Linked DNA regions of Microscilla marina ATCC 23134. The main gene of each other region encodes a partner of the protein of the gene in region 2 in a complex. Links are inferred from orthologs where the notes say so. Each region holds a gene or a part of one and is shown on either strand. Other genes may lie near its edges. The genes, in order: secY and secA.

What was found.
Region 1: the proteins of secA (region 2) and secY are in contact, whole or in part, in a crystal structure (PDB 3DIN), measured with the Thermotoga maritima proteins. The link is inferred for Microscilla marina ATCC 23134 from one-to-one orthologs. Residues at the interface, in WP_004082002.1 of Thermotoga maritima: Glu261, Ala262, Arg263, Lys300, Ala301, Arg302, Thr303, Ile304, Ile305, Leu323, Tyr324, Asp325, Pro326, Val329, Ser330, Tyr333, Ile336, Lys340, Phe345, Val349, Glu363, Phe364, Tyr374, Ser375, Gly376, Gly377, Glu393, Ile395, Thr482, Ser483; in WP_004081795.1 of Thermotoga maritima: Glu108, Gly109, Glu110, Glu111, Ala236, Glu237, Arg238, Arg239, Ile240, Thr241, Ile242, Gln243, Tyr244, Ala245, Arg246, Arg247, Val248, Thr249, Gly250, Arg251, Arg252, Val253, Tyr254, Gly256, Ala257, Ser258, Thr259, Tyr260, Leu261, Pro262.

The regions. Positions count from the first base shown.
Region 1 is NZ_AAWS01000007.1:3,005-12,291, reverse strand. What follows is about bases 1-2,872. They hold secY (preprotein translocase subunit SecY), read right to left. Parts: upstream 2,155-2,872; coding sequence 847-2,154; downstream 1-846. Other genes in these bases: rpsE (30S ribosomal protein S5), read right to left, coding at 2,858-2,872; rpmD (50S ribosomal protein L30), read right to left, coding at 2,671-2,853; rplO (50S ribosomal protein L15), read right to left, coding at 2,158-2,604; map (type I methionyl aminopeptidase), read right to left, coding at 74-847; infA (translation initiation factor IF-1), read right to left, coding at 1-70. Outside these bases: more of rpsE, read right to left, coding at 2,873-3,373; rplR (50S ribosomal protein L18), read right to left, coding at 3,385-3,732; rplF (50S ribosomal protein L6), read right to left, coding at 3,743-4,312; rpsH (30S ribosomal protein S8), read right to left, coding at 4,325-4,726; rpsN (30S ribosomal protein S14), read right to left, coding at 4,807-5,112; rplE (50S ribosomal protein L5), read right to left, coding at 5,122-5,679; rplX (50S ribosomal protein L24), read right to left, coding at 5,685-6,029; rplN (50S ribosomal protein L14), read right to left, coding at 6,053-6,421; rpsQ (30S ribosomal protein S17), read right to left, coding at 6,494-6,754; rpmC (50S ribosomal protein L29), read right to left, coding at 6,761-6,967; rplP (50S ribosomal protein L16), read right to left, coding at 6,972-7,391; rpsC (30S ribosomal protein S3), read right to left, coding at 7,473-8,189; rplV (50S ribosomal protein L22), read right to left, coding at 8,192-8,713; rpsS (30S ribosomal protein S19), read right to left, coding at 8,720-8,998; rplB (50S ribosomal protein L2), read right to left, coding at 8,998-9,287. UniProt on the Escherichia coli protein: The central subunit of the protein translocation channel SecYEG. Consists of two halves formed by TMs 1-5 and 6-10.
Region 2 is NZ_AAWS01000005.1:217,587-227,903, forward strand. The notes cover bases 3,398-7,299. They hold secA (preprotein translocase subunit SecA), read right to left. Parts: upstream 6,994-7,299; coding sequence 3,598-6,993; downstream 3,398-3,597. Other genes in these bases: M23134_RS37595 (SPOR domain-containing protein), read right to left, coding at 3,398-3,439. Also shown: M23134_RS05945 (Ig-like domain-containing protein), read left to right, coding at 182-2,752; more of M23134_RS37595, read right to left, coding at 2,906-3,397; M23134_RS05960 (radical SAM protein), read left to right, coding at 7,924-8,988; M23134_RS05965 (type IX secretion system plug protein), read right to left, coding at 9,058-10,317. UniProt on the Escherichia coli protein: Required for protein export, interacts with the SecYEG preprotein conducting channel.

The DNA.
Region 1 (9,287 bases), on a different replicon or contig from region 2:
CGCGAAACATCGCGTTAGAAAGGGCCTCTGTTATTACACCGTCTTGTTCTATGGATGGTTGTTTTGCCATTATCTATATTTTGAAAACTTCTTCTATATATTCAAATGTTGTCAAAACATCACACTTACCATTATTAATGGCTACTGTATGCTCATAGTGTGCTGATGGACTACGATCAGATGTTTTTATTGTCCAGCCATCATTACTTTGAACCACATTTCGTTTTCCTAGATTAACCATTGGCTCAATAGCAATAACCAGCCCTTCTTTTAATTTAGCTCCTCTCCCTCTTTTCCCAAAATTTGGAACTTCTGGAGATTCATGCAAAGAACGACCTACGCCATGTCCTACTAACTCTCTGATAACCGAAAACCCGTTTTTTTCTACGTGTTTTTGAATAGAGTAGCTAATATCTCCAACTCTGGAGCCAGCCAAGGCGTGCTGGATACCAATATCCAAAGACTCTTTTGTTACTTTTAGAAGTTTTCTAATGTCAGCGCTTACTTCTCCTATTGGGTAAGTGTAAGCACTGTCACTATGAAAGCCATTAAGAAAAACTCCACAATCAATAGATATAATATCTCCTTCCTTCAGCTCATACTTATCTGGAATACCGTGAACTACGGCATCATTCACAGAAATACATAAGGATGCCGGAAAACTATTATATCCTTTAAATGAAGGCTTTCCTTTATTATCTCTAATAAATTCTTCAGCTCTCTTGTCCAAAGCAATAGTTGAGACTCCAGGTTGAATCATTTTTGCTACTTCGGCGTGTGCTTTACCCAAGATTTGAGCACTTTGTCGAATCAGCTCGATTTCTTCTTGTGTCTTATATACTATCATTATTGAACAACTGCAATGTTTTGAGAACGCCCTTTTACATCTCCTGACTTCATGTATCCATCATATCTTCTCATTAACAAGTATCCATTGATTTGTTGTAGGGTATTTAATACTACTCCTACCATAATCAAAAGAGAAGTTCCTCCGTAAAATTGGGCAAAACTATTCTGAATCCCAAATTTCACCGCAATTGCTGGCAAAATAGCGACAATAGCTAACCAAATTGAACCAGGTAAAGTAATTTTAGACATGATTTTGTCAATGTATTCAGAAGTGTCACTACCAGGTTTAACACCAGCAATAAATCCACCATTACGCTTTAAATCATCTGCAATCTGTTTTGGGTTTACAGATATTGCAGTATAAAAATATGTAAAGATGATAATCAACAACCCAAAAACAAGGTTATATTGCCAGGTTGTGATGTCTGAGAATGCAGAACTGGCTCCTCCAACATAAGGCGTAATGAGCGCAGGGACAAACATCAATGCTTGAGCAAAAATGATAGGCATTACACCAGCTGCATTTACTTTTAAAGGTAAATACTGACGTTGTCCACCATAAACACGATTGCCAACAACTTGTTTTGCATATTGAATAGGGATTCGCCTTGTGGCTTCTGTAAGCATTACAACGCTCATTACTACAAAGAACAAAACTACCATTTCAAGGATTAATATCAATACTTGACTGCCAGTAGATCTTGCTACCACTTCTTCTACAAGAGACTGTGGCAAACGAGAAATAATACCAATCATAATTAATAAAGAAATACCTTGTCCAATACCTCGGTCATCAATTTTCTCTCCTAACCACATTGTGAACACAGTACCAGCAGTAAGAATAATTACTGTTGATATAGTAAAAGAAAGCTGACTAACCATTATAGCATTACTTGGTATTGTAGCTTGAATATAGCCTATTGCCTGAGCCGCTGTAATTACAATCGTTAGGTAACGTGTAATTTGAGTTTTTTTCTTAAAACCTGACTCACCCTCTTTTTTCAATTTTTGAAAATAAGGAACAGCCACCTCCATTAATTGAATAACAATAGAGGCTGAAATGTATGGCATGATACCTAAAGCAAAAATAGAGGCTTTGCTGAAAGCACCTCCCAAAAAGACATCAAGCATACCAAATACGCCTCCTTTAGGTCCATTAGCTGCTAAAATTGCAGAATCAACCCCAGGCACGACAATAAAAGAACCCAAACGAAATACTACCAATAGCCAAAACGTATTGATAAGTCTACTTCTCAGTTCTTTGATTGCATAAATGTTCTTAATTGTAGTGATGAACTTTTTCATAACTTACAGTTTTGTTGCTTTGCCACCAGCTTTTTCTATGGCTTCAATAGCAGATTTAGAAAACTTATTTGCTTGTATTTCCACCTTAGCTTTCAGCTCTCCTCTCCCTAATACTTTAATTAAATCGTTCTTAGAAGCCAAACCGTTCTCTCTCAACAATTCCACAGTTATTTCTGTAGTATTGGTTTTCTCTACCAATTCCTGGATGGTGTCTAAGTTTATGGGTTTATAAGATACTCTGTGTATGTTATTAAAGCCGAATTTAGGTAGACGACGCTGCAAAGGCATTTGTCCACCTTCAAAACCACTTTTTCTACTATACCCAGATCTTGATTGAGCACCTTTATGACCACGAGTAGATGTTCCACCCCTTCCAGATCCTTGTCCTCTACCTACTCTTTTTCTGTTTTTTACTGAACCTTTTGCAGGTTTTAATGTATGCAATTTCATTGTAATAATCAAATTAAGTTAAACCAGCTACCAGCACTAAAATATACAAGTCTAAGATATTGATTATTATCCTAGTTCTTCAACAGCTATTAAATGCTGAACCTTACGGATCATACCTGCAATTTGCGGGGTATTTTCTTTCTCAACACTCTTATTAATTCTTCCCAACCCCAAGGCTTTGATAGTAGCTTTCTGTTTTTTAGGACGATTAATAGTGCTTCTTACCTGCGTTATTTTAACCTTTGCCATTGTTTTATCCTTTAAAAACTTTCTCCAACGAAATACCTCTTTGATAAGCTACTTCGTGAGGAGCTTTCATTTTTTTCAATGCATCAAAAGTAGCTTTCACTACGTTGTGAGGGTTAGAAGACCCTTTAGATTTTGCTAATACATCCTTAATCCCTGCACTTTCAAGTACAGCACGCATAGCACCACCAGCTATAACCCCTGTACCAGGAGAAGCAGGCTTCAATAATACAAAACCTCCACTGTATTTTCCTTCCATTGAGTGAGGAATTGTATTTTTAAGGATAGGAACTTTTACCAAGTTTTTCTTGGCATCCTCTACTCCTTTAGTAATCGCATCAGTTACTTCGTTGGCTTTCCCTAGTCCATACCCCACTGTTCCGTTGCCATCACCTACTACTACGATCGCAGAAAAGCTGAAGCGTCTACCACCTTTAACAACTTTCGCTACACGATTAATTGCTACTACCTTCTCTTTAAGATCCGTTTCGCTTGCTTTGATTGCTTTTTTTCTTTGCTGCATGGTTCAAATACTTAAAATTTAAGACCTCCTTCGCGTGCACCTTCAGCCAAGGCTTTTACTCTGCCATGGTATAAGTAACCATTACGGTCAAATATTACAGAAGCAATTCCATTGGTAGAGGCTTTTTCAGCCAATAATTTTCCAACAGCGCCTGCACTTTCTATATTATTTTTACTTCCCTCTAATTCCAGAGATGAAGCACTTGTCAGGGTTTTACCGTCTACATCATCAATAATTTGAGCATAGATGCATTTGTTTGAGCGAAATACGCTCAGTCTTGGGCGACTTTGAGTACCAGTAATTCTTTTTCTGATACTTCTTTTAATTCTTATTCGTCTCTGTTCTTTTTTTGTAGCCATCTCTCAACTATTATTTCTTAGCAGCAGTTTTACCAGCTTTCTTTCTCAAATCAACACCAAGTACCTGACCTTTAAGACGAACACCTTTACCTTTGTAAGGTTCAACTTTGCGAAGAGCTTTAATCTTAGCAGCTACCTGACCAATTAATTGCTTGTCAATACTCTCAAGAGTGATTATAGGATTAGATCCTTTTTTTGTTTCTGCAGTACCTTTTACTTCTGGCGGTAGTGCAAAATAAATATTGTGAGAATATCCTAGGTTCAAATCGAGAACATTGTTAGTACAAGTGGCTTTAAAACCAACCCCAACAATTTCTAACTCAATTTTGTAACCTTCTGAAACGCCAAAAACCATGTTATTTATAAGACTTCTATAAAGCCCATGCAGTGCTTTATGGCGTTTTTGTTCTGAGGGGCGTTCAACCAATATTTCTCCCTCATTTACATTTACTTTCAAATCTGGGTCTATATGCTGTAAAAGTTCGCCTTTTGAGCCTTTTACTTTTACCAGATTGTTTTTATCAACGGTTATTGTTACTCCTTGAGGAATAGCAATAGGTTTTTTACCAATTCGAGACATTATATATACTCGTTAATACACGTAACACAAAACTTCTCCACCTACATTCAAATTTCTAGCTTCTTTATCAGTGATTACACCTCTAGAAGTAGAAAGTATCGCTATACCTAGCCCGTTTAATACTCTTGGTAGTTCGTTGGCTGGTACATATTTTCTCAATCCAGGCTTACTTACACGCTGCAATTTAAGGATTGCAGATTCTTTTGATACAGGGTTGTACTTCAAGGCAATTTTTATAGAACCTTGAACAGAACTGTCAGCATCAAATTTATAGTGTTGGATGTAGCCTTTTTCGTGTAATACCTTAGTGATTTCCTTCTTTATATTAGAGGAAGGTATTTCCACGATTCTATGCCTTGCTTTTATGGCATTTCTAACTCGCGTCAAATAATCGGCAATTGGATCCGTATTCATCTAAACTCAAAATTTTTATTTGCTCCTGCAAAGGCAGGGGTGCAAAATTAACACTTTTCGTACAAAAACAAAAAAGAAAATTACCAACTAGACTTTGTAATACCTGGAATTTTCCCTTCAGAAGCCATTTCACGGAATACATTACGACAAATACCGAATTTGCGCATATACCCTTTAGGTCTACCTGTTACTTTACAGCGGTTGTGTAAACGTATTGGAGAAGCATTTTTAGGCAACTTATCCAAAGCAACATAATACTCTGTTGGATCTTCACCAGCTTTGATAGCTTCTTTGATTTTAAGTCTTAAATCTTCTCTTTTTTGGGCATATTTAGCAACCATGCGTTCTCTTTTACGCTCTCTTGCTTTTATGGATTCTCTAGCCATGGGTAATATTTATTTTTTCAAATTTGCAAATGGCATACCGAGTAGCTTCAACAGTTCATAACCTTCTTCATCAGTTGAAGCAGTTGTTACGAAGGTAATATCCATTCCTGTAATTTTATTAACTTTTTCTATGCTAATCTCAGGAAAAATAATTTGTTCTTTCACTCCTAGGGTGTAATTACCTCGACTATCAAAGCCTTTTTCATTTACACCTTTAAAGTCACGAACACGTGGAAGTGCTACTGTAAATAATCTGTCAATAAATTCATACATTCTGTCTCCTCGCAAGGTAACTTTTGCACCGATAGGCATTCCTTCACGGAGTTTAAAGTTTGCGACAGATTTCTTAGCGTAAGTAGGTACTGCTTTTTGACCAGCAATTAATGTAAGTTCATCTATTCCTACATCTACTAATTTTTTATCGGCAACTGCGGCACCTATACCTTTGTTAATTACTACTTTAGTAACTTTAGGCACTTGCATCACTGACTTGTACTGAAATTTGTCTTTTAAACCTTTGACAACTTCATTCAAGTATTTTTCTTTGATTCTTGGTGTTCCAGCCATTATTCTTATGCTTTCTTATGCGACGTATGTTCCTTGAAATACCTTTGAAGTTTACCGTTCTCATCACGTTTCTTGCCTGAACGTCTGGGTTCTCCAGAAGCCGGGTCAATTACCATTAGGTTACTGATGTGAATAGAACCTTCTATCTCCTGGATAGAACCTTGTGGGTTGTTAGCAGAAGGCTTAAGGTGTTTCTTAATCATATTCACGCCTTCAACAACTACTCTGTTCTTTTCGATTATTACCTCAAGTACATCCCCTTCTTTGCCACGAGAGTTTCCAGCGATTACTCTCACTTTGTCGCCTTTTTTAAGGTGTAATTTAGGCTGTTTATTCTTTTTACGTTCCATCGTCTATTCTTACTTTTTTAGCCTTATAGTACCTCAGGAGCCAAAGAAACAATTTTCATAAATTGTTTTTCCCGTAACTCACGGGCAACAGGTCCAAAAATACGGGTACCTCTAGGTTCGTCATTGTTATTTAACAATACAGCGGCGTTGTCTTCAAAGCGAATATATGATCCGTCGCTACGACGAATTTCTTTTTTAGTTCTTACAATTACTGCTTTGGAAACCGTACCTTTTTTTAGGTTACTAGAAGAAATTGCAGACTTGACAGTTACTACTATCTTATCTCCTATACTTGCGTATCTCTTCTTAGTTCCGCCTAATACACGAATACAAAGTACTTCTTTTGCGCCGCTATTATCGGCTACACTGAGTCTTGATTCTTGTTGTATCATGGTTTAAATCCGTTAAATCAAATTTTAAAATAATTCCATTTGGACTTCCACCCCTATTAGGACAGAAAGCTGTTATTTGGCACGTTCGATAATATCAATCAAACGCCAACGCTTTCTTTTACTTAACGGACGGCATTCCATAATTTTAACAGTGTCTCCAATGCTGCACTCATCCTTTTCATCGTGAGCAACAAACTTTTTAGACTTGTTCACAAACTTACCATAGATAGGGTGTTTCACTTTTCCTTCTACAAGTACAGTAATAGATTTGTCCATCTTATTACTTACAACTCTCCCTATTCTCTCTTTTCGTGCGTTTCTTTCTACTTGCATAATACGTTAAGATTTTGATTTTTCCGCAAGTTCACGTACTCTCAACTCGGTGTTTAACCGTGCTATAATTTTACGTGCTACCCTAATTTTCATTGGGTTCTCTATAGGAGAAATAGCATGTGCAAACTTTAGCTTCTGCAATTTATCACGCTCAGCGTTGGTTCGCTCTTTTAGTTCTTCAGTCGTTAAAGACCTAATTTCATCGTTTTTCATAACTCTACTCTACGTAATCTCTACGTACAACAAATTTGGTACTTACTGGAAGTTTATAAGCAGCAAGCTTTAAAGCTCGAGCAGCTAACTCCTTACTTACACCATCAATTTCAAACATGATAGTACCAGGCTTAACTTTAGCCACCCAGTATTCAGGAGCACCCTTTCCTTTACCCATACGAACCTCAGCAGGTTTTTTCGTAATAGGCTTATCAGGAAATATTCTAATCCAAATTTTACCTTCTCTCTTAAGAGTACGGGATATAGTGATACGACACGCCTCAATCTGACGAGAAGTAATACGACCGCTTTCGAGAGATTTCAAACCAAAAGTTCCGAAAGCAATTGTGTGACCTCTTCCTGCAAGCCCCTTAATTCTTCCCTTTTGTTGTTTTCTAAACTTTACTCTTTTTGGTTGTAACATGGCTTTTAAAATTTAAAGTTTAAAGAATGGTATTACCACAGTATTAAACTTTCTCACCAATATCTTTTAAAATTACGTTTTCTAGTTACGCTTTTTTCTGCGTTGATCGCGGCGACGACGTGGCTGTCCTGAGCGTTCGTTGTCTGCTCCTTGATTTGGAGACAAATCAGGCTTACCGTATACTTCTTTCTTGAATATCCACACTTTGATACCAATTTTACCATAAACGGTATTGGCTTCTGAGATTGCATAATCAATTTCAGCTCTTAAAGTGTGCAGAGGAATACGCCCTTCTTTGTATTGTTCTGAGCGAGCCATTTCAGCTCCACCTAAACGACCAGCAGCTTTAATTTTAATACCCTGTGCACCTACTCTCATAGCAGCCGCAATGGCTTGTTTCATTGCACGTCGGTAAGAAATACGAGCTTCTAGTTGTTGTGCTATTGATTCGCCTACCAATTTAGCATCAAGTTCAGGACGCTTTACTTCAAAGATATTGATTTGAACATCTTTACTTGTAAGTTTTTTAAGCTCTTCCTTGATCTTATCTACTTCTGCTCCTCCACGACCAATAACAACTCCGGGACGGGCAGTATGAATAGTAAGAGTGATACGTTTTAGTGTACGCTCAATTATAATTCGTGAAATACCACCTTTGGGGATACGTGCGTGAATATATTTGCGAATTTTTTCGTCTTCTAATAATTTATTGGAGTAGTTTTTTCCTCCGTACCAGTTTGACTCCCATCCTTTGATGATGCCTAGTCGTAAACCGTTTGGATTAACCTTTTGTCCCATCCTTAGTTTTCGTTTTCAGTGTTATCGTTGTCCGAAGTAGTATTATCCGCATCTGCCGGATTCAAACTATCAATCACGATAGTAATGTGATTAGAACGTTTACGGATACGATGTCCTCTACCTTGTGGAGCAGGACGTAAACGCTTCAACATACGACCACCATCTACAAAAATTTCTTTGATATATAAGTTGGCATCTTCGATCTTGCGATCTTCGTTTTCATTTGCCCAATTAGAAATTGCAGATAGTAGTAATTTCTCAATGTACTCTGACCCTACTTTTGAATCAAACCTAAGAATGTTCAAAGCACGATCTACTTTTTGCCCACGAACCAAGTCTGCTACTAAGCGCATTTTACGAGGAGAAGTAGGTACATTATTCAAAGAAGCTTTCACTGCACCACGCTTTCCAGCCATTTGTTCTTTACGCTCTCTGATTTCCTCTTTTCTTTGCGCGATTCGAACCGACTTTTTTACTTTTCTTGGAGCTTCTTGTATTTCTTCTAAAGTCTCTTTTTCAGCCATGATACCTTATCGCTTTTTCTTATCTTTTTTGGCAATATGTCCCCTAAAGTTACGAGTAGGTGCAAATTCACCTAATCGGTGACCTACCATGTTTTCTGTTACAAATACAGGGATAAACTTGTTCCCATTATGAACAGCAAAGGTAAGCCCAACAAAATCGGGAGAAATCATAGATCTGCGAGACCAGGTTTTTATCACCGATTTTTTCTTAGATTCGCTCATAGCTTCTACCTTCTTTTGAAGGTGATGCTGAATGTATGGTCCCTTTTTAAGTGAACGTGCCATTATTTTCTCTTCTTAACAATTAGACGATCTGAATATTTGTTTTTCTTTCTGGTCTTTTTACCCTTAGCATACAAACCCTTACGAGAACGTGGGTGTCCACCAGAAGAACGACCTTCACCACCACCCATTGGGTGATCTACCGGGTTCATTGCTACCCCACGAGTACGAGGGCGACGACCTAACCAGCGTTTACGACCAGCTTTACCCAAACGAACATTCATATGATCGCCGTTAGAAACGGTTCCAATAGTTGCCAAACAACTCTGTAAAACCATTCTCATTTCGCCAG
Region 2 (10,317 bases):
TAGCCAAAAAGATACCTTAAGTGCCCTTTGAGGGCTATTTGAGTACCATTTTGGAAATCATACATGGAAATGCCTACAATTATGCTTGCTTGTTTACTTTTTGTTTACTTGGTATTTGGGCAGTTGCTTCCTGTTTACCGTTGTGGTTAGCAAAATATTACTAAACCAAAAGTTTATCAAGATGCATAAAATCAAATGGACCTATCGGTACTTGATGCTTGCGATACTTGCTGTATTGCCCTATTTATTAACTGCGCAAAATGTGACCGATCAACGGCAGCATTGCAATGGTATACCTGTATGGAGCGCGTCTCAGGTATATTCTGCAGCTGGCAATGTGGTGACTTATCAAGGTAAAAAGTACCGCAACAAATGGTGGACAAAAAACGAAAGCCCAACTAAATCAATGAACGCCAACCCCTGGCAGTATCTAGGCGACTGTGCAGCCGGGGCATTGGCGATTGTAGAGCCAACCGCCAATACCTTAGTGGCCACAGGTAGCACCGTGGGCATCAAAGCATTGGTTTCGGGGGCTTCGGTCAACGTAGCCAGGGTAGAATTCTATGTAGGAAACCAAAAACTGGGACAAGACCTCAGTGCTCCTTATACCTTTGTGTGGCAAAACGCCTCCCAAGGCACACATAACCTGGTGGTCAAGGCTTACGGATCAGATAATACCGAGCTGGGGCGAGATCAAATAAGTATAAAAGTAGCCGACAATACCCAAGGCGACTGTTGGGGAATACCTGCCTGGAGTGCTACTCAAGTATATGCAAAACCAGGCAATGTGGTGGCTTACCAAGGCAAAAAATACCGCAACAAATGGTGGACAAGAAACGAGCGTCCAGCGGGTACAGATGGCAATCCGTGGGAGTTGTTGGGCGATTGTGGGGGAGGTAGTGGCAATGTACCGCCTACTGTAGGCTTTACCCAACCTGCCAATAACAGCCAATTTCGCGATGGTCAATCTATCGATTTACGAGCCACTGCTCAAGACTCAGATGGTCAGGTAACCAGTGTAAAATTTTATGCCAACAACACCCTCTTGGGTGAAGCGACCAGCGCCCCTTACGCATTTGCCTGGAACGGAGCCTTGGCAGGCCAGTATCAATTGACTGCAATAGCCCAGGACAATGATGGGGCAACTACCACTTCGGCCGCCATTACGGTATCGGTAGTGAGTGGGCAACCCCCAGCCGTAAGCATTACCTCGCCTAACAGTGGCAGTCAGTTTGCCCAAAATACCGCCATTACGATTAAAGCCAATGCCTCTGACGCAGATGGTACAGTGACGAAAGTAGCGTTTTATGCCAACGGTCAAAAGTTGGGCGAAGCCACCAACGCTCCTTACCAGTTTACCTGGAACAATGCCCCGGCAGGACAACACCAGCTGACGGCAATAGCCACCGACAACGAAGGAAAAACAACGACCTCGGCCACAGTATGGATACAAGTGGGCAATAGCACGCCTAACCCGGCATTGCCCAAACATTTGGTGGTAGGTTACTGGCATAATTGGAACTTGTGGTCAGCGCCTTACATGCCCCTTCAGGAGGTACCCGTGGGCTATAATGTAATATGTGTGGCTTTTGCCATACCTGTATCACACACAGATATGACGATGACTTTTGCCCCGGCGCAAGTGTCTAAAGCAGCCTTTATTGCCGATATCAAGGCAACCCAGCAAAGAGGCACCAAAGTGCTTATCTCTATAGGAGGAGCCACTGCCCCTATAGAACTCAAAACTGAAGCCGATCGCCAAAAATTTATTACGTCTATGCGTACCATCATTACTGAATATGGTTTTGATGGAATGGACATAGATGTAGAAGGTTCTTCAGTGATTTTGGATCCAGGTGATACCGATTTCACCCAGCCTACCACGCCCAAGGTCAAAAACCTGATTTCGGCCACCCGCACTTTGTGCAATGAGTTTGGCGATGATTTTATTTTGAGTGCGGCTCCTGAGGTGCAATATTTACAAGGAGGTTTTGCCAACTATGGAGGAGCTTTTGGGGGCTACCTGCCTGTGATACACGGGCTAAGAGACAAGCTTACTTATGTTCACCCACAGTTGTATAACACAGGAACTCAGTTTGGACCTGACAATCAAATTTATGCCCAGTCTACGGCAGATTTTGCGGTGGCAATGAGCGAAATGTTGTTGAGAGGTTTTCCGGTAGGACGAAACACCAATGCGATGTTTCCCCCACTGCGTCAAGACCAAGTAGCTATAGGTTTGCCCGCAAAGCCTGAAGCGGCTCCTGCAGGTGGTTATTTGGCACCCGCCAAAGTACATCAAGCGCTCGATTACTTAATGAAAGGCACCTCTTTTGGTGGCAGGTACACGTTGCAAAATGCCAGTGGCTATCCTGATTTTAGGGGAGTAATGACCTGGTCGGTCAATTGGGACAAAACCAATGCTTATGAGTTTGTGAATAACCATGCGCCTTATTTTAACTCTAAAACCAAAGGGGGTAAAAAATCGACAATGCTTCAACTCAAGAGTTACCCTAACCCTATGAAGTCAGCCACTACCTTGAGCGTAAATACCCATTATACATCCAATACTACTATATTGGTTTTTAATCGTCAAGGCAATGTAGTCAAGCAGTTGTGTCAGAATAAGCAACTTGCCAAAGGGCAGCACAGTTTTTATATCAACCTGGAAGGGCTCCCCGATGGAGTATATTATTGTACTGCCATTCAGGAAGGTAAAACGGTACAATCGGTGAAAATTATTAAAAAATAGCTGTAGGTAAAGCGCTTTGATAGTATAAAAAAAGGGTTGACATCATCGAGTATGTCAACCCTTTTTTACTTTTTATGTTAAAATTAAGTGGGCAGATTTGCTTTCTCAATGCTTAGGGTAGCTCGCCCATTCTCTGTCAGCTACAAGGCTGTTTTAGTCGCCATAATCTACAGTAACCGTTACTATAGAAGGAACAATCATTGCCGACGGAAACTCTCTCTTAAGTCTTTTGAAGACTTTTACATACTCATATTTTTCCAGAAAATCGCCCACCTTAATACGATAAGTAGGAGACTTGTACTCCATGTAAGGGCGCAAGTGTGGGAATATTTCATAAGAACGACGACGTGCTTTAGCAGCCATTGCTTTGCTGCGTCCACGGTATATCTGAATACGGTAACCCTCGTACCGCTCGCGGTGAATACCAAACTTTTTAGATATAGGATTGTCCAGGATAGCATTTAAAGCTTCGGTGATGTAAAATTTAAAATCAGTAGCATTCATTTCCATTGGCACATTGATAACCAATCCTTTACCATCAAATTTTTCAATAGAATAGTCGTACTTAAGCCTTTTCGCCGAAAGGTTTTCTTTTACATCTTTTTTCGTTTGTGGCACACCTTTAGGTGTACAACTCGCCAGCCACATCAACATGGCAAACATTCCAAAAGTAGTAATTCTCTTCATAGGTGTATAGTTGATTAATTTTCTTGTATGCACTGAAGCTGCCTGTTGGTATCTGTCGATACATAGTTCCAGTTTTTTTATTAGTGTAGGTTTGGTTATAAAAAGTAAACACCAAAGCCTAAAAAAACTTCGGTGTTTACCTTGGGTTGTTGATTGGCTTATTGTTCTATAAGCACACATTTATTGTTTCTAAAATCATCCTCTACAGTTTTAAACTTCACGTCTTTCTTCACGGTACCATCTGTATATTGTACGGTTACCTTAGAGTTACGCGAAGGCAACTTGTCTGCTTTGACTGGTTCCTGGCGTTCTTGTGGCATTTCGCCGAGGTCTAGCCCAGCACCACTTGCTGAGAAACCCGCTGCATCTTCTTTGTTTTCGTTAAAACGACGCTTTTTTCTGCGGTCTTTGCGGGTTGATTGTTTAATTTCAACATCGCCTTCTTCTTCTTCCATGATGGCTATCTGAGCTGCCATAAGCGCAGTACCAATCTCTTGATCTACCTTGTGTACCAAGTGCTCAAACAAACTAAAGGCTTCCTGTTTGTATACTACTATAGGATCTTTTTGCTCATACACTGCGTTTTGTACCGACTGTTTCATGTCATCCATATCGCGCAGGTGTTCTTTCCATTGCTGGTCGATGGCCATCAAGGTATGAATTTTTTCTACCTCATTGATGATATGTTCAGCACCAGTATCGTAAGCTTTCTTAAGATTAAACGGTACGCTAATAGCCGTGTGGTTGCCATCGGTCGTAAAAGGAATTAGATCGGTAATTTCGTGTGCGTTGGCCTTATAAGCTTCGTAACGTTCAGTCAACACTGGCAAAATAATCTCCTTGATCTGTTTGTTCTTGTCTTGGTAAAACTTGTAAGCCTCCTGAAACAATCGGTTACCCAAATCCGGAGCTGTTTCTAACTCTTCTTGAGTAATGCTTGTATCAAAACTCAAGCTACCAATGACATCCATTTTAAAGTTTTCGTACCTGTCGCCTGAGCCTTGATAAGCTTGTGCAATGCTTGCCGAAAAATCATACAAAGTATTCAGAGTATCCAACTCAAGACGGTCGCCATACAAGGCATTGCGACGACGACTGTAGATAAACTTACGTTGTTCGTTCATTACATCATCGTATTCAAGCAAGCGCTTACGTTGGGCAAAGTTGTTTTCCTCTACCTTCTTTTGGGCACGTTCTATCGACTTGGTCACCATAGAGTGTTGAATCACTTCTCCTTCTTTTAAGCCCATTCGGTCCATAATTTTGGCAATACGATCTGAACCAAACAAACGCATAAGGTTGTCTTCCAAGCTTACAAAAAACTGAGAGCTACCAGGGTCTCCCTGACGACCCGCACGTCCCCTTAACTGACGGTCTACCCGGCGAGATTCGTGACGTTCGGTACCAATAATTGCCAAACCACCCGCCGTTTTAGACTCTGGGCTAAGCTTAATATCCGTACCACGTCCTGCCATGTTAGTGGCAATGGTTACGGTGCCTGATTGCCCGGCAAAAGCCACTACATCTGCTTCTTTCTTGTGCAGTTTTGCGTTCAATACCTGGTGGTTGATTTTACGTAGGTTGAGCATACGACTCAATAGCTCCGAAATCTCTACCGATGTAGTACCCACCAACACTGGTTGACCTGCTTCGGTAAGCTTTACTACTTCGTCGATTACTGCACTGAATTTCTCACGGGCAGTTTTAAACACCAAGTCATTGCGGTCATCACGGGCAATAGGACGGTTGGTAGGGATCACTACCACGTCTAGTTTATAAATATCCCAAAACTCGCCTGCTTCAGTTTCGGCTGTACCCGTCATACCTGCCAGTTTGTGGTACATCCGGAAATAGTTTTGGAGCGTTACTGTGGCATAAGTTTGGGTGGCATCTTCAATTTTTACGCTTTCTTTGGCTTCCAGCGCCTGGTGCAAACCATCAGAGTAACGTCGTCCTTCCATTACACGACCTGTTTGCTCATCTACAATCTTTACCTGATTGTCAACAATGATATAGTCGGTATCTTTCTCGAAAAGAGTGTATGCCTTAAGCAATTGTTGTATGCTGTGCACACGCTCTGTTTTTACACTGAACTCAGCAATTAACTCTTTTTCTTGTTTGAGTTTTTCTTCATCGCTCAATTCACGGTCATCCTTGATACGCCCAATCTCTACGGCAATATCAGGCAGAATAAAGAAGTTTTTATCTTCACTGTTACCCGTAATGTACTCAATGCCTTTGTCGGTAAGCTCTACCTGGTTGTTTTGCTCGTCTATAGTAAAGTAAAGAGGAGCGTCTGCCTCAGGCATGTTTTTAGAGTTTTCAGCCAAATAGTAGTTTTCGGCTTTTTTCATCACTCCACGGTTACCCGTTTCTCCCAACAGTTTAATCAAAGGCTTGCTTTTGGGCAAACCACGGTAAGCCCTAAAAAGCGCAACACCAGCCTCTTTTACTTCGTTGCTATCTTCGCTTTTTACTTTTTTTCTACCTTCATTGATAAATCCCTGAACTACTTTCTTTTGAACGTCTACCAATCGGGCAATTTTTGGTTTCAATTCGTCAAACTCGTGCTCATCGCCTTTCTCAATAGGGCCAGAGATGATCAAAGGTGTACGGGCATCGTCAATCAAGATAGAGTCAATCTCATCTATCATGGCATAATGATGACGACGTTGTACGATCTCCTCTTTGTTATGTGACATATTGTCACGCAGATAGTCAAAGCCAAACTCATTGTTAGTACCATAAGTGATGTCAGCATTGTAGGCAGCTTGTCGTTCGGGCGAGTGGGGCTCGTATTTGTCAATACAATCAATGGTCATTCCGTGGAACTCAAACAAAGGAGCCATCCATTCGGAGTCACGCTTGGCCAGGTAGTCGTTTACAGTTACTACGTGTACTCCACGACGAGCCAAGGCGTTCAGAAAGGCAGGTAGGGTTGCCACCAACGTTTTACCTTCTCCAGTAGCCATCTCCGCAATTTTACCCTGGTGTAGTACTACCCCACCTACCAACTGCACATCGTAGTGTACCATGTCCCAGGTAATTTCATTGCCTGCAGCCATCCATTGGTTATGCCATATCGCCTGTTCTCCGTCTATTTCTACATGGGGCTTAGTAGCGGCAAACTGTTTGTCGAGGTAAGTAGCGGTTACGACTAGTTGTTTGTTTTCTTTAAGACGACGGGCAGTTTCTTTGACAATACCAAAGCCTACTGGCAGTACCTCTTCCAGTACTTTTTCAAGTTCTTTGTTGCGCTCTTCTTCCAGCGTGTCTACTTCCTTGAAAATCTCGTTTTTGTCGTTCACTGTCAAGCTACTGTCTTCTTCGGCTTTTTTGCGAAGTTCAGCAAGCTTGTCATCTATCTCTTTTAATTGCTCGTCGATGGTATCTTTTACTTCCTGAGTTTTAGCCCTTAGCTCATCATCCGACAGTGAGGTGAGTTGCTTCCAGGCATTATTGATAGTACCTACATAAGGAAGCAATTTTTTTAAGTCACGATCCGATTTCTTACCAAAAATTTTGGTAACAGTTTTTCCTACAAAATCTAACATAGTGCTTTGTTCTGCGCTTTTTTTGTTTTGACATAGCTTAAAAATAGATGGTGTATTTTTAAACCTTGCCTTTATACCTGTTGTACAACAAGTTGTCTAGAAGCCGTTTATATTTGGTTATATTTTTAAAATCAAATGAAGATAGGCAAGCAATTTACTTTTGTAAAGCTTGCAGCCCATAAATTTTAGTACCTGAAGATGAACCTAGCCTATAAAGTTACACGTAAGACGCCCAGCTCTAAAAGACAGACCAAAATTCAGGGAGTTTCTAATTCACAAAGATAATACTTTTTTGAAAAGGATGGACTAATTGGCAGATATACTCTGAATGAAGGGAGCACTGAAAGCGAAGAGCGTTGCCCCACGAGGGGTTTTCACCACCATATTTTGGTTTACCTGCTTAGAGTGAAAAATCTGTTTTTTGGCTTAAGTAATTGATTTTTAGGGATTTAATTCTTTAATGGTTGATTGTAGACAATGTTTGCCTATAGCGAAACGTAGCGCCTTAAATATCAGGAAAAAACGACAGGCTATTTGGCGTCATCTTGCTGGCTTAAGTTTTTTTAACTTTGGTTCAATGGCAGGTTATAAACCTATAATACCCTTATTGATAGATTTGAAGACTTAAAGGGATTAAAAAGTATATTTTGGTTATATTAGACACAATACTCCGCAGTACTTTTGGTGAAAGTTGGTTGCTGGTAATCAGTCATTGATGAATTTACAAACTATTTAACTGGTTGGTGTAGGCTAAAACTGAAACCCTTTTAAAAATAAAGTGAGTATATAGTCTTAATATAAAATACTGATTAACTTCGTTGAGCTCACAAGTTCGGTTTACAGTATTTAACAAGGTGAACATTTACTCGAATCAGCTATGGACTACCGACTAAATACTATGGACTATTGAGACAAAAAACAAGCACTTGTATGTATATCAAAGCCCTGGAGCAAGACCATCACCGTTTTCGTAAAAGCCTTAGCAAAGGGCGCACCTACAAACCTGTGTTTGTAAAAATAAAACTTTTGTGGGATTGCAACCTTCGTTGTAAAATGTGCAACCACTGGAGGTGGCGAGGAGCAATGTTGGACAGAAAAATACTTAAAAAACTCATTCCTGACCTGGCTAAGTTAGGGTGTCAGCGTATTCATTTATCAGGAGGCGAGCCCATGATGTACCCCAACCTGCCACAAGCAGTGAAGTGGATGCGTAAACAAGGCATCAAAGTTACTTTAACCACCAATGCTACCTTGTTTACTGAGCAAAAAGCGGTAGATATGGTCAACGCCGGACTTAAAAAAGTGAATATTTCTATAGACAGCCCCAACCCAGCTATTCACGACAACATTAGGGGCATGCAAGGTGCTTTTGAGCGTTCGGTGCGAGGTGCGGAGTTTTTGCGGCAAGCATTTATCAACAAATCAGGCAGTGGTATACCTTCTGGCAAAATATTCTTGAACATGGTCATCAACCAAGCCAACTACCGTCAAGTAAACCAATTACCCCAGTTGGTTGATAAAATAGGAGCCAGAGGCTTTCACCTGATACCAATATATGCGCGTAATGATGAACTTCAATCGCTTAATGCAGAACAAATAAAAGAGTTTAACAGGGAAGTCGCCCCTAGAACTTTTGAACAAGCACAACAACTAGGGTTAGAAGTAACACCGGATGATATTTGGGTTTTTGGTGTGTCGGCTCAACAAATACAAAGCAGCGCTCAAGGCAATTATGCCGCTGATTATTACCAACATCACCCTTGTTATGCACTTTGGACTCACGCTTTAATAGACCATAACGGGAGCGTAGCACCTTGTTGTACGCTTACCAATCAGGTAATCATTGGAAGCCTTGCTACCCATTCGTTTAAAAAAATATGGCAAGGAGAGAAGTTCAGGGAATTACGAAAGGCCGCTTCACCCATTCATGAAGCTTGCAATCGTTGTACAATGTTTTTGCCCAAAAACAAGCAAATAGAGCACCTGTTGAAGTAAATTATTCAGTACTTATTCTCCTTTAGCTTTGGAGTTAAAAACACTGATTTTTAGGCCACAATTAACTACCTAACTACCTGAGCCAAAAGTAGTATATCCTATCATTTGGTCATTACGCGAATCGGATTGGCGGTAGTATACAAATATTTCGTATTGATTGTTTGTTTTAGGGTGATTGCCCTCTAGTTGGTCAAAATAAAATATTTGCCCATCCTCTGTTTTTCGGGCATACATATAATCATACACCCCTTGCTTGAGCAAAAGTACGGCCTCGTATTGACGTGTTTCCAAGTTATAGTTCATGCGGTTTTTGGGGGTTGTTTGCCAATTGTTAAACTTGCCTACCACATACACTTCATCTTTCAATTCATTACATTTGAGCGTAAAATTTACCTGAGCATAGTCTGCCTTGAGCTGAGGGTTTCCACCGCGTTCGTCGTATACAATATATCCTCCATTGAAATCCATGATTTTTTTATAGGTAGCCTGAGGGCGTAACTTGTCGGTTTCAAGGGTAACTATGTTGCCTGTCTCGAGGGTTTCGGTGCTATAAATACGTTTTCCGATAAACTGAAAGCTGCTCATGTCAAATCTTCGGAACTCGTTGGAGCCTTCAAAAGCCCTGGTAGTCATCTGGTAGCTTATAAACTTATTCTTAGTGTCACGTGTACTGGCCTTTTGTATCAACAAAGCATTGTCCCAGCGTTGATTTTGCCTGATAAGCACTGTAATATTTTCTGGATTGGTAAGCTCCACCCCTCCATAATGTATTTTGCATTGTATTAAATGTTCGCCGTTGGGCTTTTCTATAATGGAAGGCTTTATTTCCCACTTTTTTTCGTATACCATAAACCTACGAATCAAGACCAGGTCTTTTTCTTGACCTTTGCGAAAAATCTTGATCAAGTAATTGCCTGATGTTTTTACTGGAGGAATAGTAAAAGAGTAATGGTAATACTTTTGGTGTGTATTGTTAGATAATTTAGGAGCATCAAAATGAAACAGGTTGAGGTCGTTGATAAACTCTATTTCGTTTAAGCTCGAAATAGTCCAATCACGGTTACAGTGGATAAGTTTGGCACTAAACGCCGAAGGTTTTGCCGAAAGGTCGTCAAACTCTAGAACCAATGGAGCGGTTTGTCCCAAATACATGACCGACGACTCAAGCGCTTGAGTAGGAGTATTGCCTTTGGGGTACAGCAAAACTGTTTTTAAAGTAGATTCGTAGTTAAAGTCTCTGGTCACAAATTTTTTATGGGCAAAGGGGTTGACCTCTTTTTTTACTTTATCCTGAACAACAATGGGGGGAATGGGAATGCAACTGGCAAG